2 regions of the Xanthomonas tesorieronis genome follow, and region 2 is predicted to be linked to the other one. Evidence: riboswitches for the same ligand, from Rfam matches in the RefSeq annotation. Region 2 holds a riboswitch; the other holds the start of a gene.
What was found. A riboswitch is a leader RNA that binds a small molecule or an ion and turns the genes downstream of it on or off. The one in region 2 is predicted to bind cobalamin.

Region 1 (7,968 bases), 540 kb from region 2:
GCGACGGTAACGTCGGCATGGCGGCTCTCTCCTTGAACAGTGCGAAGCCAGGCAGGACGGCGATCGCGATCGCACGCCTGCGCAGCGGATGCAGCGCCCCCTCGCCGCGACGTGACTGCGTTATACCCCGCCACGATGACAGTTCCACCATGCGCCGCAGCACCGACGGCCGCTGCATGCTGCGGTCGTCGTGAAGATGGGATAGTGTGCACAGCGGGGCGGCGCCGCGGCGCCGATGCAACACCGAGTGCCTAGGGGAATTCCAGATGCTGCGCAATGCGGTGTATGTCGCTGTCTTCTTCGCCGGGCTGATGCCGGCCGCGATTCGGGCGCAATCGCCCGCGCCGAGTCAGTCCGGATTCGCCTTCTGCAGCGTGACCGATACCGGCAGCGTGCCGACCAAGGTCTGGGCCTCGCCGGTGTTCGCGCTGTCCTATCCCGTCGACGTCAGCAGCCAAATGCAGCGCAGCAACGAGTTGGCCAGTGCGTTCCTGCGCCACGTGGGTACCCTGGGCGGTGCCGGCAACAAGGAGTGCTTGCTCGCCGCGGGGCGTGACGAAGTACAGGCGTTGCGCGAACAACAACGCGCGATATGGAGCAAACGCCTTTTCATGATGAAGGCGGGCAGCTGGCGCGACGTGGACTGGACCCCGTCGGCCGCGGACGCCGTCGCCCAGGCGCCAATGCAGAGCACGCGCTATTTCTACTGCTACGCGACCCAGGTCGACATTCCCGACCGCAGCGACCGCGCGCGAACCGTCGCCAGCCAGGTCTTCGCCATGCCGGTGAACGCCGATCCGGTGGCGGTCTACGCCCAGAGCCAGGCCTATGCCGAGGCATTCAAGCAGGTCGTGCGCGCACACGGGCAGCCGGACGACGGCACGATGTGCACGGCGTACGACACCCAGGGCGAAGCGGACAAGGCCAGTCGCGACTATCGAAAGCTGATGGGCGGCTTCAACACCAAGTTCGCCGAGGTGCCATGGCGGCCGAGCGAGGCGGTGCCGGCTGCGCTTGCGGCCACGCCGGCAGTGTCCGCGACTTCCGCCGTGGCGCCTGCGGCACCCAGGATGCTGGGCGTGCGCATCGTGCCGGTCACTGCGGAACTGGTGCTGGCCGCGGGTCTGCCGTCGCCGCGCGGGGCGTGGGTGGTGGAAGTGTTCGATGGCGGTATCGCCGCCCGCGCCGGCATCAAGCCGATGGACGTGCTGCTGGAGATCGCCGGCCAGTCGGTTGCCGGCTTCGAGGACGTGCCGCGGCTGATCGCGGGAGTGGCCGCGGATGTTCCCGTGTCGGTGAAGCTGTGGCGCGATCGTCGCGAGCAAACGCTGAGTGTGGTGTTTCCAGCGAGTCCTGCTGCGGCGGTGCCGACCGCGCAGTGAGGCGCAGCCTCCGGTCGCAGCACCTGCGCCGGTAGCGTTGGCGGTTTATCGCCGACAGCGGATGCGATCTGGAGCCACATGTGCACAGATCGCACGCGTACGCTCCATGCCGCTGGCAGATCTTTGCAGATGCTGCGTGGGCTGCCGACCGGCCCACACAGCCGCCTTGCAACGACGATGCCCGGCGTGGTCGCGCCGGGCATCGCACGCACAAACCGCTGGCTTACGCCGCTTGCGCCTGCTGCGCGCGCAGCTGCCGTGCCGCGGCCACCATTGCGTGCAGCGCGGTGCGCGTTTCCGGCCAGCCGCGCGTCTTCAACCCGCAATCCGGATTGACCCACAGCTGCTGCGGATCCAGCACCGCCCGCGCCTTGTCCAGCAACTGCACCATCTCCTGCGTGCTGGGCACGCGCGGTGAGTGGATGTCGTACACGCCCGGGCCGATCGCGTTCGGATAGCGGAAGCGCACGAACGCATCGAGCAGTTCCATCCGCGAGCGCGAGGTTTCGATCGAGATCACGTCCGCATCCATCGCCGCCACCGCCTCGATGATGTCGTTGAACTCCGAATAGCACATGTGCGTATGGATCTGGGTGGCGTCGCGCACGCCGGCCGCGGCGATGCGGAAACATTGCACCGCCCAGTCCAGGTACGCCTTCCACTCGGCGCGGCGCAGCGGCAGGCCCTCGCGGATCGCCGGCTCGTCGATCTGGATCACGCCGATGCCGGCCGCCTCCAGGTCGCGCACCTCGTCGCGCAGCGCCAGCGCGATCTGCCGGCAGGTCTGCGCGCGTTCCTGGTCGTCGCGCACGAACGACCACTGCAGCACCGTCACCGGCCCGGTCAGCATGCCCTTCATCGGCTTGTCGGTCAGCGACTGCGCATACTGGGTCCAGCGCAGCGTCATCGGCGCCGGCCGCTGCACGTCGCCGTAGATGATCGGCGGCTTCACGCAGCGCGAGCCGTAGCTCTGCACCCAGCCATGCCTGGTAAAGGCGAAACCATCGAGCTGCTCGCCGAAGTATTCGACCATGTCGTTGCGCTCGAACTCGCCGTGTACCAGCACGTCCAGCCCGATCTGTTCCTGCACGCGCACGCAACGTTCGGTTTCGGCGGCCAGGAACGCGTCGTACTCGGCATCGCCGAGCTTGCCGGCCTTGTGCTGCGCGCGCGCCTGCCGCACCTGCGCGGTCTGCGGGAACGAGCCGATCGTGGTGGTCGGGTACGCCGGCAACCGCAGCGCCGCCTGCTGCGCCTCGCGCCGCTGCGGATACGGCGACTGCCGGCGTCCGGCATCCTCGCTCAGCGCCGCCACCCGGCGTGCCACGTCAGGGCGATGCACGCGTGCGGAGGAACGCCGCGTGGCCAGCGCCTCGCGCGCCGCATCCAATTCGGTCTGCGCCTGCGGCAGCTCGTGCAATGCATCGGCCAGCGTGCGCAGCTCCTGCAGCTTCTGCCTGGCGAAGGCCAGCCATGCGTGCAGGTCGCGGTCCAGCGCCTTTTCCTGTTCCAGGTCCACCGGCACGTGCAGCAGCGAGCACGACGGCGCCAACCACAGGCGTTCGCGGCCGACATGGCCGGCCGCGTAGCGGGCCAGGATCAATGCATTGTCCAGCGGCGTGCGCCACACGTTGCGGCCGTTGACCAGCCCGGCCGACAGCACGCGCCCGGCCGGCAATGCCTGCAGCACCGCGTCCAACTGCGCCACGCCGCGCACCAGATCCACATGCAGGCCGTCCACCGGCAGCGCCGCGGCCAGTTCCAGGTTGTCGCCCAGTTCGCCGAAATACGTGGTCAGCAGCAGCTTCGGCCGCGGCGCCTGCGCCAGGAATGCGTAGGCGCGGCGATAGGCGTCGCGCGCGGCCTCGTCCAGGTCCAGCACCAGCGCGGGCTCGTCGATCTGCACCCAGCTGGCGCCGGCCGCGTCGAGCTGCTGCAGCAGTTCGGCGTAGGCGGGCAGCAGGCTGTCCAGCAGCGCCCAGCGGTCGCTGCCGTCCACGGTCTTGGACAGCAGCAGGAAGGTCACCGGGCCGATCAGCACCGGGCGGGTGGCGATGCCCAACGCCTTGGCTTCCAGGAACTCGGCCAGCGGCTTGTCGCCGCGCAGGCGGAAATGCTGGCGCCGCGCCAGCTCCGGCACCAGATAGTGGTAGTTGGTGTCGAACCACTTGGTCATTTCCAGCGCGTGCAGGTCCAGGCCGTCCTCCTGCGTGCCGCGCGCCATCGCGAAATAGCCGGCCAGCGGATCGGCATCGGCCAGCGCGCGGTAGCGTTGCGGGATCGCATCGAACAGGAACGCGGTGTCCAGCATCGCGTCGTACAGGCTGAAGTCGTTGCTGGGCGGCAGATCCACCCCGGCCTCGACCTGCAGCCGCCAATGCCGCTGTCGCAGCTGCCGCGCGGTGTCCTGCAGGCCGGCCTCATCCGTTTCGCGGCGCCAGTAGCTTTCCAGCGCACGCTTGAGCTCGCGCCGCGCGCCGATGCGCGGGAAGCCCAGGTTGGTCACGATCGTCATTTGCGTTTCCTCATTGCGTTCATGGGCATTGAGGAACGAAGGAACCGCGCGCCGTCCGCCCGTTCGCACGGGACGCCCGCCACGCCAGCGACCTTCGCCCCCGCGGGCGAACCGGCGCCACGCGGGCAGGCGGAAGAGCGCGGCGCGGCGCAGGGCCACGGCACGGCTTCCGGCCGCCTCCCCGCGGAGACGCCAGGTCGAATCGGAGGACGCACAGCTCCTCCGGCCGGGGCCGGTATTCGGGCTGATGGACGAGCGCACCGTGCCGGCTGCGCGCCTACTGTCCGCCGCTTCCCAGGCCGGCATGCGCCGGCCCAGTGCCATTGACGGAGGTCGTTTCCATTCACCGCTGCGGGGCAGCTCCGGAATGGGCAGGCGCTTGCGGCGCCGGCCGTCACCGGATTCCCGTTTAAATCCATCCCTTCATCCGAATGAAGCGATGGATACCTTCGGCGAGCGCACGATAGGCCGGATGCGGCGGCGGGTCAAGCGCCGAGTGAATTCGCCGGCGTTCACCGGCAACGTTCAGGGCGAACGTGTAAGCTGTTGATCCCAAAGCCAATGATCTGACGCTTCCGCCGGCAGGCGAGAGCGCAGCACCGCCGCGCCCGATGATGCTTCCGCTTCCCCCTTCCGACCTGCCCGCGCGCTACGCCGCCTCCCTGCGCCTGTCCGTCGCGCCGATGATGGACTGGACCGACCGCCACTGCCGCGTATTCCACCGGCTGCTGGCGCCGTCGGCGCGGCTGTATACCGAGATGGTGCACGCCAATGCGGTGGTGCTGGGCGATCGCGCGCGGTTGCTGGACTTCGACGCGGTCGAGCATCCCGTGGCGCTGCAGCTCGGCGGCAGCGATCCGGCGCTGCTGGCGCAGGCGGCGCGGATCGGCCAGGAGTGGGGCTACGACGAGATCAATCTCAATTGCGGCTGCCCGTCCGACCGGGTCCAGGCCGGGCGCTTCGGTGCCTGCCTGATGCGCGAGCCGGCGCTGGTCGCCGACTGCGTGGCGGCGATGGCGCAGGCGGTGGACATCCCGGTCACGGTGAAATGCCGGCTGGGCGTGGACCAGGACGACGACTACGCGGTGTTCCTGGCGTTCGTCGACCAGGTCGCCGCCGCCGGTTGCGGGCTGTTCGTGGTGCATGCGCGCAACGCATGGCTGCAGGGCCTGTCGCCGAAGGAGAACCGCGAAGTGCCGCCACTGCGCTACGACTGGGCCCATCGGCTCAAGCGCGAGCGCCCGCAGTTGCAGATCGTGCTCAACGGCGGGCTGGCCGACGTGGACACCGCGCGGGCGCAGCTGGAAGCGGTCGACGGGGTGATGCTGGGCCGCGCGGCCTATCACGATCCCTACGTGCTGCACCGGCTGGAGGCGGCCCTGACCGGTGCCACGCCGCGGCCGCGCGCCGACCTGTTGCGCGCGTTGCGGCCGTATGTCGAGGCGCGCCTGGCCGATGGCGTGGCGCTCAAGCACATCACCCGCCACTTGCTCGGCCTGTTCCACGGCCAGCCGGGCGGCCGTGCGTTCCGCCAGGTGCTCAGCGAGGGCGCGCATCGGCCGGGCGCGGACTGGGCGCTGGTGGAACAGGCCTTGCTTATGACGGCAGGGGCGCCGCAAGTCGCCGCGTAATCATCGCCCGGAGGGACGACAGTTGTCCTTGCTCGGCTTCTCGGTCCCCAACGCAAGCTGTCCCGACAGACGCTACGCCGCCCTTTCGGAGGCGCGTTCAGTTACTTTGTTCAGCTTCTTGCTGTAACCGGACCGGTCGCAACAGGAGTGGCAGATCCTTGCCAACGCGGGGTTCAAAGGACGTCGGCACGCGTCCGCCAGGGCGGCAATCGAAGTTCATTTCACTGAACGAGGGCGGCCGCTGCCGGAAAAGTTCAGATCGGATTCACCCCGAAAAATCAAGAATTTGGCTCGATTTTGCGAAATCGCGACGCCGCTGCCAGGCAACCGGTTTCACAACTTTTGAACGTTTCCGATCAGTCCGTTAGGATGCCAGCTCGTGATCTCGCCCACTCTCCGCCGCTGCCGCACCGTTGTCGTGATCGCACTCGCGCTCACGGCGACCGGCCATGGCTGGGCGCAGCAGCCGGGCCCGCCCGGCGTGCCGCCGATGGTGCCGGCCCGCGAGGCGCCCCGGGCGCGCGACTACAACGGCAGCTCGCTGTCCGATGCGGTGCGCCGGGTGCAGCGATCCACCGGTGGGCAAATCCTTGGCGCCGAGCGTGTGCCGTTCGACGGGCGCGACATCAATCGCGTGAAGTACATGGATGGCCGCGGGCGCGTGCGCTACATGGACGATCCGCAGCCTGGCCGCGCCACGCCGCCGCGCGTGCCGCGCCCCAGCGATGCGCAGGAACCACCACGCGGCGATAACCCCTGAACCCGGATATTCTGGTTCAGCTTGCCATACACACTGCCCCCGGCCGCCGGCCATCTGTAAGTCACTAGGGAGAGTTCATGCGTATCCTTCTGGTCGAAGACGAAGCTCCGCTGCGAGAGACCCTGGCTGCTCGCCTGAAGCGCGAAGGCTTTGCGGTGGATGCGGCGCAGGACGGCGAGGAAGGCCTGTACATGGGCCGCGAAGTGCCGTTCGACGTGGGCATCATCGATCTCGGCTTGCCGAAGATGTCGGGCATGGAGCTGATCAAGGCCCTGCGCGACGAAGGCAAGAAGTTTCCGGTATTGATCCTCACCGCCCGTTCCAGCTGGCAGGACAAGGTCGAAGGCCTGAAGCAGGGCGCGGACGACTATCTGGTCAAGCCGTTCCACGTCGAGGAGCTGCTGGCGCGGGTCAACGCGCTGCTGCGCCGCGCCGCGGGCTGGAGCAAGCCGACCCTGGAATGCGGGCCGGTGGCGCTGGATCTGGCGGCGCAGACGGTCAGCGTCAGCGGCAGCAACGTCGATCTGACCAGCTACGAATACAAGGTGCTCGAGTACCTGATGATGCATGCCGGTGAGCTGGTCTCCAAGGCGGACCTCACCGAGCACATCTACCAGCAGGACTTCGACCGCGACTCCAACGTGCTGGAAGTGTTCATCGGCCGCCTGCGCAAGAAGCTGGATCCGGACGGCGAACTGAAGCCGATCGAGACCGTGCGCGGTCGCGGCTATCGCTTCGCGATTCCGCGCACCGAAGGCTGATCCCACGCGCCTGCGACGAGCAACCGAAGGACGCGACAGCGTGGCGGCACGGCCCAAGTGGTACAAGCGCTGGCGCCCACGGTCGTTGCAGGCGCGCCAGCTGCTGGCCGCCAGCCTGAGCTTGGTGGCCTTCCTGGCCGCGGCCGGCTATGCGCTGGACCAGGCCTTTGCCGACACCGCGCTGAGCAATCTGCGCGAGCGCTTGAAGAGCTACGCCACCGCCTACGCCAACAACGTCGACGTGGCGCGCGACGGCTCGCTGTACATCAACAACGACAAGCCCCCGCCGGACCCCCATTTCGACCGGCCGGGCAGCGGCCTGTACGCACAGATCGTGATGCCCAACGAACGCTGGATCTCGATGTCCAGCGAGGGGCCGCTGCCGCCCAGGGGCGGCATGCTCGAACCGCGCCAGGAAACCTTCGACGGTCCGTGGCCGATGACCCAGATCGACGGCAGCCAGGGCGAGGTCTACCGTTACGGCATTGGCCTGGCCTATGTGCGCCGCGACAAGGAAACGCCGGTCACCATCTACATCATGGAAGACACCCGCGCGCTGGGCGCGCAGCTGCGCGTGTTTCGCGGCCGGGTGTGGTTCAATCTCGGCGGCGCCGGGCTGATCCTGCTGCTGCTGCAGGCCTTCATCCTGCAGTGGAGCCTGCGCCCGCTGCGCCGGGTCATCAACGAACTGACCAAAGTGCAGCGCGGCGAAGCGGTGCGCATGGGCGACCGCCATCCGCGCGAGCTGGAGCCGCTGACCGACAGCATCAACGCTTTCATCGAAAGCGAGCGCGAGAACCTGGACCGCCAGCGCAACACCCTGGCCGACCTGGCGCATAGCCTGAAAACGCCGCTGGCCGTGCTGCGCACCCAGCTCGACAGCGGCACCGAGGGCCCGGAGTTGCGCGAGGAACTGGAT
Region 2 (7,968 bases):
GCTGCCACAGCGCATCCAGGCCCAGGCAGCCGGGCATCACCGGATCGTCGATGAAATGGCAGCCGAAGAACCACAGGTCCGGACGCACGTCGAGCTCGGCGCGGATCACGCCCTTGCCGTGCGCGCCGCCGTGTTCGTCGATGTGGGTGATGCGATCGAACATCAACATCGGATCGTTGGGCAGGCGCGCGGCCCCGGCGCCGAACAACTCGCCGCGCGCGCTGGCGAGGAGCTGTTCGCGTGAATACGAAGTGAGGCGACTCATGAGCGAATGTTTCCCAGGGCAGACAGTCGAGGCGCGCAAGCGTGCACGACGCCTGCGCTTTCAATCAAACGTTTTATCCGTACGCACGCGTAGCGTAGACAGTGCTGCAATGCGGCGCGCTGAGCGAAATCAAGGCGCGTTCTCAGCGCATGCGCAAGCCTGGCTTATCATGCGGTGACCGTTCGCTGGCGTAGGGTGCAGGACCGATGCGCAAGATCATTCACGTCGACATGGATGCGTTCTACGCGTCCGTGGAGCAGCGTGACGATCCCGCATTGCGCGGCAAGCCGGTGGTGGTGGCCTGGCGCGGCATGCGCTCGGTGGTGTGCGCCGCGTCGTACGAGGCGCGCGTGTTCGGCATCCGCTCGGCGATGCCGGCGTTGCGCGCCGAGCGGCTGTGTCCGGACGCGATCTTCGTGCCGCCGGATTTCGCGCGCTACAAGGCGGTGTCGCGGCAGGTGCGCGAGATCTTCCAGCGCCACACCGACATGATCGAGCCGCTGTCGCTGGACGAGGCCTATCTCGACGTCACCGCGCCGAAGGGCGACATCGCCACCGCCACCGAGATCGCGCAGACGATCCGCGCGCAGATCCGCGAGGAAACCCAGCTGACCGCTTCCGCCGGCATCGCGCCGAACAAGTTCCTGGCCAAGATCGCCTCGGACTGGCGCAAGCCCGATGGCCAGTTCGTGATCCGCCCGCACCAGGTGGAGGCGTTCCTGACCCCGTTGCCGGTGAGCAAGGTGCACGGCGTGGGCAAGGTGATGCAGGCCAAGCTGGCGGCATTGGGCATCGTCACCGTCGGCGATCTGCGCACGCACAGCGAGGCGGAACTGGAAGCGCGCTTCGGCAGCTTCGGGCTGCGCCTGTACCAGCGCGCGCGCGGCATCGACGAGCGCCCGGTGGAATCGGACCAACAGGTGCAGTCGATCTCGTCGGAAGACACGTTCGCCGAAGACCTGGCGCTGGACGCGCTGGAGCCGGCGATCCGGCAACTGGCGGAAAAGACCTGGAACGCGACCCGCCGCACCGAGCGCGTCGCGCGCACCGTGGTCCTGAAGCTGAAGACCGCGCAATTCCGCATCCTGACCCGCAGCTTCACCCCCGAGCAACCGCCGGAATCGCTGCAGGCGCTGATCGACATCGCGCTGGCCTTGCGCCAACGCGTCGACTTGCCCGCGTCCACGCGCTACCGCCTGGTCGGCGTGGGCCTGGCCGGTTTCCACGAGCGCGAGCCCGGGCAGGCGCAGGGGCGGCTGTTCTGTTGAGCCGTGCGGCGGCCGTGTAACGCCGTGCATCGGTGATTCGCTCACGGCCGGCGCAGTGCGCCCCTGGCGACCTTCGCGCCGAGCCGCGTGTCCGTGCTGCGGGCCACGAATTGCAGCGCGTGCTGCCTAACCACGCACTGGACACGATGGACATCTACGGCGTGCACGCATCGCGCCGGCAGCAGCTGGCGATCGTGCGCGTGTTCCTGGATCCCCTGGCCGCGTGTTTCGGCGAAGTGCGGTACTGGGATCGCGACCGAGCGCGGCGCCTACAATGGGCGCTGCTCTTCGCACCCAGGAACGACATGACATTTCCGTATGCGCTGGTGGTGTTCGATCTGGACGGCACCCTGGTGGACAGCGGCGCCGACATCGCCGAAGCGCTCAACCGCACCTTGGCCGAGTTCGGCCTGGCGCGCGTGCCAGAGGCCACCGTGCTCGGCTGGATCGGCGAAGGCGTGCGCAAGCTGGTCGAAGCCGCGTGGCGGCATGCGCACGACGCCACGCCGATCGACACGGTGATGCCGACCTTCATGCGCCACTACGAAGCCTGCCTGCTGCGCAGCCCGCGCCTGTATCCGGGCGTGGCCGAGGCGCTGGCGCAGTTGCGCGCGCGCGGCGTCACGCTGGCGCTGTGCACCAACAAACCGTCGGCGTTCGTGCAGCCGCTGCTGCGCCATCTCGGCGTGGCCGATGCGTTCGCCGCGGCGCTGGGCGGCGACAGCCTGCCCGAGCGCAAGCCCAGCCCGCTGCCATTGCTGCACCTGGCGCAGCAGTTCGCGCAGCCGCCGGCGCACTGCCTGATGGTCGGCGATTCCGGCACCGACCTGCAGGCCGCGCACGCCGCCGGCATGCCCGCCGCGCTGGTGCGCTACGGCTACCCGCGCGACCTGGACCTGGCCACCGCCGAGGTGGTGCTGCTGATGGACGACATGCGCGAGCTGCTGACGCTGGGTTGATGCGGGCCAGCGCATGTGCGGCACGCATTGCGGCATCGGGCGCTGCGCGCGTCGCCGCCACTGCGGGCGGCGCGACGGTCGTCGATCAGCCCCTGTAGGAGCGGCTTCAGCCGCGACGCTTTTACCGGCAGAGTCTGTCGCGGCTGAAGCCGCTCCTGCAGGGGCGCGCCGCCTGTGGACCCGACTGCCGACGCAGGTCATGCGAACTGCCGACATGGCGGGATGCAGTTATCGGCGTGGCCGGTCTGGCATCGCCGAAGCGCTCTTCATGCAGCGACAGGCAGAGAAACTGTGGGAGCGACTGAAGGGCACTTCTGATAGCTCCCAAAAGCATGTCGATGCACTTGCGAGGCGCCGACACGCCCAGCTCGCAGGTTCCGGCATCGATACGTACGAGATGCGATGGGCAAAGACACATTGGCCGTAGACTCGGTGGCGTTGCGCCCACGTTTTTCATGGGCGGCTTGGCATCACGGCCGCTTCGTCCTCCTGTCGCGGCTGAAGCCGCTCCTACAAGAGCACGGCGCGCATGTGTAGGAGCGGCTTCAGCCGCGACAGAAAAAAGGAACACGCCATCGCCACGCGCAGCGTGCAGCGTGCAGCTTCCGGAATGGAGTTAGGCGCCCTGAAGTCGCTCCCACAAAGTCGCTGCAACGCTGGCCTCGCGTCGCGGCCTGCTCGCCTTCCGAGCCTGCAGCAACGCGAGGCGTCCAGCAGCATGCACGCCGATAAAGCGGGCTGCACCCCATGGCGCAGCCCGCTGCGCAGACTCAGCGCGCCGCCGGCGCGTAGCGCAGGGTCAGCGCGTATTCGCGGCCCGGCTGGTTGTACCAGCTGATGGTCTGGTAGTCGCGATCGAACACGTTGCTGGCCTTGGCCTGCAGCGTCCAGGCCGCCGCGAACGCGTATTCCACGCGCAGGTCCAGCGTGCCATAGCCGGCCAGACGCACGCTGTTGGCCGCGTCGTCGTAGCGGTGGCCGCTGCCGAACGCGGTGACCCCGAGCTTGACCGGGCCGAAGCCGCGGTCCACGTCCAGCCGCGCGGTGTCCTGCGCACGCCGCGCCAGCCAGTTGTCGCGGTTGGCGCCGTCGCTGCGGTTGCGCGGATCGGTGTGGCTGAGCTGCGCCGACAGTTCCCAGCCGGCCAGCGTCGCGTAGCCGGTCAGCTCGGCGCCGCGGATCCGCGCCTTGTCCACGTTGACCGGCAGGAAGGTGGCGGCGTCGTAGGAGATCAGGTCGTCGACCCGGGTCTCGTAGACGTTGAACGTCCAGTTCCAGCTGTCGGCGTACTGCGCCACGCCCAGGTTGCCGCTCTTGGACTTCTCCGGCTTCAGCTCCGGATTGCCGGAAAACGGGTAGTACAGGTCGTTGAAGGTCGGCGCCTTGAAGCCGGTGCCGATGCTCGCGGTGAGCTTGAAGCCGCCGTCCAGCGCCAGGCCCCAGCCGAGGCTGCCGGTGGTGTGCTGGCCGAACTGCTCGTTGTCGTCACTGCGCACGCTGGCCTGCACCTGCTGCGCGCCGAAGCGGCCCTGGTACTCGGCGAACACGCCGGTGTTGTCGCGCTGGTCCACGTCGAAGGCGGTGGTGCCGGTGACTTCCTCGCGCTGCCAGTCGGCGCCGGCGCTGAGCAGATGGCCCTCGGCCAGGCCGAAGTCGCCCTGCAGCGAGGCGGTGTCGCGGCGGCTGTCGAAGGTGCTGACGAAGCTGCGCGTGCTGCTGCCGGCCGCGTGATAGTAGCTGTCGGCCTGATCGGTGTTGCGGCCCACTTGCGCGGCCAGGTGCACGCGGTCGGACGGGGTCCAGTCGAGCTTGCCGCCGAACACCTGCTGGGTGTTGTCGGCCTCGTTGCCGGCGTACAGCGGATCGCCGTCGTACTCGTTGCGGCTGTCGATGTTCAGCGCCTGGCCTTCGATGCGCAGCGTGTCGCTCAGCGCATAGCCGCCGCGCGCGCTGAGCGAGGTGGTGCGATAGCCGTCGCGATCCGGCTCGTCGACGTAGCAGCCGGCGAACAGGGTGGCCGAGCCGTTGCAGGCGTTGATGCCGTCGGTCTTCTGGTAACCGCCCTGCACCGACAGCCAGCCGCGCTCGCCGCGGTTGCTGAAGCCGGCGCTGGCCTCGCGCAGGCCGTGGCTGCCGGCGCCCAGGCTCAGGTTCTGCTGCAGGCCCTGGCCGCCACGGCGGGTGAAGATCTGGATCACGCCGCCGATCGCATCGGAGCCGTACAGGCTCGAACGCGGGCCGCGCACGATCTCGATGTGGTCGATCTGGCTCAGCGGCAGGTCCTGGAACGCGGCCAGGCCGGCGCTGGCCGAGCCGATGCGCACGCCGTCCACCAGCACCAGCACATGATCCGATTCGCTGCCGCGCACGCTGAGCGTGGTCAGCTTGCCCAGCCCGCCCTGGTTGGACACGCCGATGCCGGCGCGGCCCTGCAACAGCTGCGCCAGCGACGTGGCCTGGCTGCGCTCGATCTCGGCGCGGTCGATCACCTGCGCCGGGACCACGCTGTCCTCGACCGAGATCTGGGTGCGGGTGGCGGTGACCAGAACCTGGTCCAGGTCGGTGGCGGCATCGGCGGCGAGCGCCAGCGAGGGCAGGGACAGGGCGGACGCGATCGCGACCGAAAGCAGGCGGGACGACATGGGTGGCAACTCCGGCGCGCGGCTGCGCGCTGTGACGGCAGGGGAGTCGCGAACGGAAGGTGCAAGCGGACGGCGCCAGACGCGGCGCGGCACGCCGCGACGCCCTCCGCATCGCAACCAGTGAACTGCAAGGCCGGTCTCCGGGCTGGCGATCTGGGAGTCGGACTCCCGGCTGCGACGCCTTCCCATGCCCAAGGCACAGTGGCGCAGGTCGTCAGCGCGGATCGCTTACCGTTGCGGGGGCAGCGCCGGCCTTGTCGCAAGACGCACCGGCTTCCCGTTTCAACCTGCAGGCCGGAGCCCGCAGGTCACCTTGAAGCGGCGCGATTGTACGCGATCGTTGCCGTTGCGCGCGGATCAGTCGTCGTCGCGCTCGCGCAGGCCGTCGTCGGGCTCGTGGCCACCGCGTTCGTAATCGCCGGCGGCATCGTGCGGCTCCTCCGCATAGGGCGAGTCGCTGCGGTCGCCGTCGCGGTCGAAATGGGTGGTCGCCACCGGTCCGGCCACCGGCAGGCCGCGCTGCGCCGGCAGCTGCGCCGCCGCGGCTTCCAGCTCGCCGAGCAGCTGCGCGCGCCGCGCCTCGGGCAGTTCCTGCCAATGGCAGCCGGTCAGCGCGCCTTCCAGCGAATACAGCAGGTTGAGGCTGGGCTTGAAGCCGGCGCGCTTGACCTTCAGAAACGCGCCGACCGCGCCTGCCGCGGCCAGGTCCTGCTGCGTGCGCAGGCCGACCTGGCGCAGCCAGGCCGCGCTCTTGGGGCCGATATTGCGCAGTTTTTCGGTGCTCATCGCAGCGCGTCGACGAAGACCTGGGCGATCGCTTCCAGGCCGCGCTGGTCGTCGGCGTCGAAGCGCGCCAGGTCCGGGCTGTCCAGATCGAACACGCCGATCAGCTCGCCGGCGCGCAGCAGCGGCACCACCAGCTCCGAGCGCGAGGCCGCATCGCAGGCGATATGCCCGGGAAAGGCCTCGACGTCGTCGATGCGCTGGGTCTGGCCGGTGCTGGCGGCAGCGCCGCACACGCCCTTGTGCAGCGGGATGCGCACGCAGGCGGGCAGGCCCTGGAACGGCCCCACCACCAGTTCCTTGCCGTCGTACAGGTAGAAACCGACCCAGTTCAGCCGCGGCAGCGCGTGGTACACCAGCGCCGCCAGATTGGCGGCATTGGCGATGCGGTCGGGCTCGCCGCTGACCAGGGAACGGGCCTGGGCGAGCAGTTGGGCGTACTGTTCCGGCTTGCTGCCGGTGAGCGAAGAGGAAGCGAACATCGCGCGAGTCTAGCAGCGGCCGATGGCGGCTTGGGCGCCAACGCGGTCGCCATGACCAGCCGCAGCGGGCGCTGACGCGGCGCGCGGCGCCGGCTATCCTGCGCGGTCGCGCCGCATGCGGCGGCTTTCGAGGACCGTGCAGCGATGAGCTTCCCCGCCTTCTACGTCACCGGGACCGATACCGGGATCGGCAAGACCATCGCCAGCACCGCGCTGCTGCATGCGCTGCGCGCGCGCGGGCAAGCGGCGGTGGGCATGAAGCCGGTCGCCAGCGGCTGCGAGCGCAGCGCGGACGGGTGGCGCAACGAGGACGCCTTGGCACTGCAGGCGGCCAGCGCGCCGCGGCCGGACTACGCCGACCTCAATCCCTATGCCTTGCCGCTGCCATTGGCGCCGGAACTGGCCGCCGCCGACGCCGGCGTGCACCTGGAGCTGGCGCCGATCGCCGCCGCCTTCGCGCGGCTGCGCGCGCACGCCGATGTCGTGGTGGTGGAAGGCGTCGGCGGCTGGGCCGCGCCGCTGTCGGCGACGCTGGATCAGGCCGATCTGGCGCATGCGCTGGCGCTGCCGGTGGTGCTGGTGGTCGGCCTGCGCCTGGGCTGTCTCAACCATGCTCGGCTCAGCGCCGCGGCGATCGCCGCCGACGGCCTGCGCTGCATCGGCTGGATCGGCAACGAGATCGATCCGGCGATGGAGCGCATCGACGACAACATGCGCATGCTGCAGGAGCGGCTGCCGATGCCGTGCTGGGGCCGGTTGCCGTATCGCCCGCATCCGGACCCGGCAGTGCTGGCGGCGTCGCTGCGTCCATGGCAGGGCGTAGAGATGGCGCAGGACTGAGCCGGCGGCTGGCCGGACGGTGCGCAGCGCAGGAACGGCTTCCGCAAGGAAAGACGGGTTGTGAAGGAGGGGCCTTCAGCCCCGACGCCGGCTCGAAAAGGTCGGGCCAAGGCCCTGGCGAGCAGCGCAGGCTGCCCGCCCATGCGAACCCGAATCCCGCACTCTCGACAGCCGCCGGCTGCCCATCCCGAATCCCGAATCCCGAATCCCAAATCCCGGCCATAAAAAAGACCCGGTAGAGGGAGGGATCTACCGGGTCTTGGCTGCGCGGGGGGAGGGACCCGCGCGTACCACTGGTCAGTCGTGCGGCTGCGCCGCAGCGGACTTGTCTGGTCTTGCTTATTTGGTCTTGGCCTTCGGCGCGGCCTGGTCGCTGGCCGCCTCGAACTGGCTCTTGGCGAGCTGGCCGATGGCTTCGGAGGTCTTCAGGCCCAGGCCGAACACTTCCTGGTTGGCCGTGGCCAGCCGCTCGAAGTTGTCGCGGGCGACCTGCAGGCCCTTCGGCCACAGCGACTGCACGCTGCCGAGGTCGCGCGCTTCGGTGAGCTCGCCGAGGAAGCCGGTGGTCGCGGCGACGTTTTTCTCGAAGGTCTTCAACTGCACGCCGAACACGCTCTCAGCGCTTTCCAACGCCAGGCGGTTGGCCCGCGAAGCGACTGCGGCGAACTGCTGGGTGTAGCTGCTGAACTGGTCGTTGAACTGAGCGGACATCTGCGACTCCAAGGGAAT

Region 1: another riboswitch for cobalamin. It lies ahead of metE (5-methyltetrahydropteroyltriglutamate--homocysteine S-methyltransferase); the one in region 2 lies ahead of btuB (TonB-dependent vitamin B12 receptor).

The regions. Positions count from the first base shown of each region.
Region 1 covers NZ_CP162490.1:4,941,814-4,949,781, reverse strand. Annotated here, with positions in the region: gene AB3X08_RS21135 (choice-of-anchor X domain-containing protein) at 1-19, opposite strand, end outside; gene AB3X08_RS21130 (S1C family serine protease) at 267-1,382, shown strand; gene metE (5-methyltetrahydropteroyltriglutamate--homocysteine S-methyltransferase) at 1,606-3,897, opposite strand; cobalamin riboswitch at 4,110-4,363, opposite strand; gene dusA (tRNA dihydrouridine(20/20a) synthase DusA) at 4,509-5,528, shown strand; gene AB3X08_RS21115 (hypothetical protein) at 5,908-6,288, shown strand; gene AB3X08_RS21110 (response regulator transcription factor) at 6,366-7,049, shown strand; gene AB3X08_RS21105 (sensor histidine kinase) at 7,135-7,968, shown strand, end outside.
Region 2 covers NZ_CP162490.1:4,404,605-4,412,572, reverse strand. Annotated here, with positions in the region: gene fabA (3-hydroxyacyl-[acyl-carrier-protein] dehydratase FabA) at 1-265, opposite strand, end outside; gene dinB (DNA polymerase IV) at 472-1,533, shown strand; gene gph (phosphoglycolate phosphatase) at 1,839-2,492, shown strand; gene btuB (TonB-dependent vitamin B12 receptor) at 3,263-5,134, opposite strand; cobalamin riboswitch at 5,248-5,465, opposite strand; gene AB3X08_RS18745 (TfoX/Sxy family protein) at 5,492-5,920, opposite strand; gene AB3X08_RS18740 (GAF domain-containing protein) at 5,917-6,399, opposite strand; gene bioD (dethiobiotin synthase) at 6,544-7,239, shown strand; gene AB3X08_RS18730 (phasin family protein) at 7,579-7,950, opposite strand.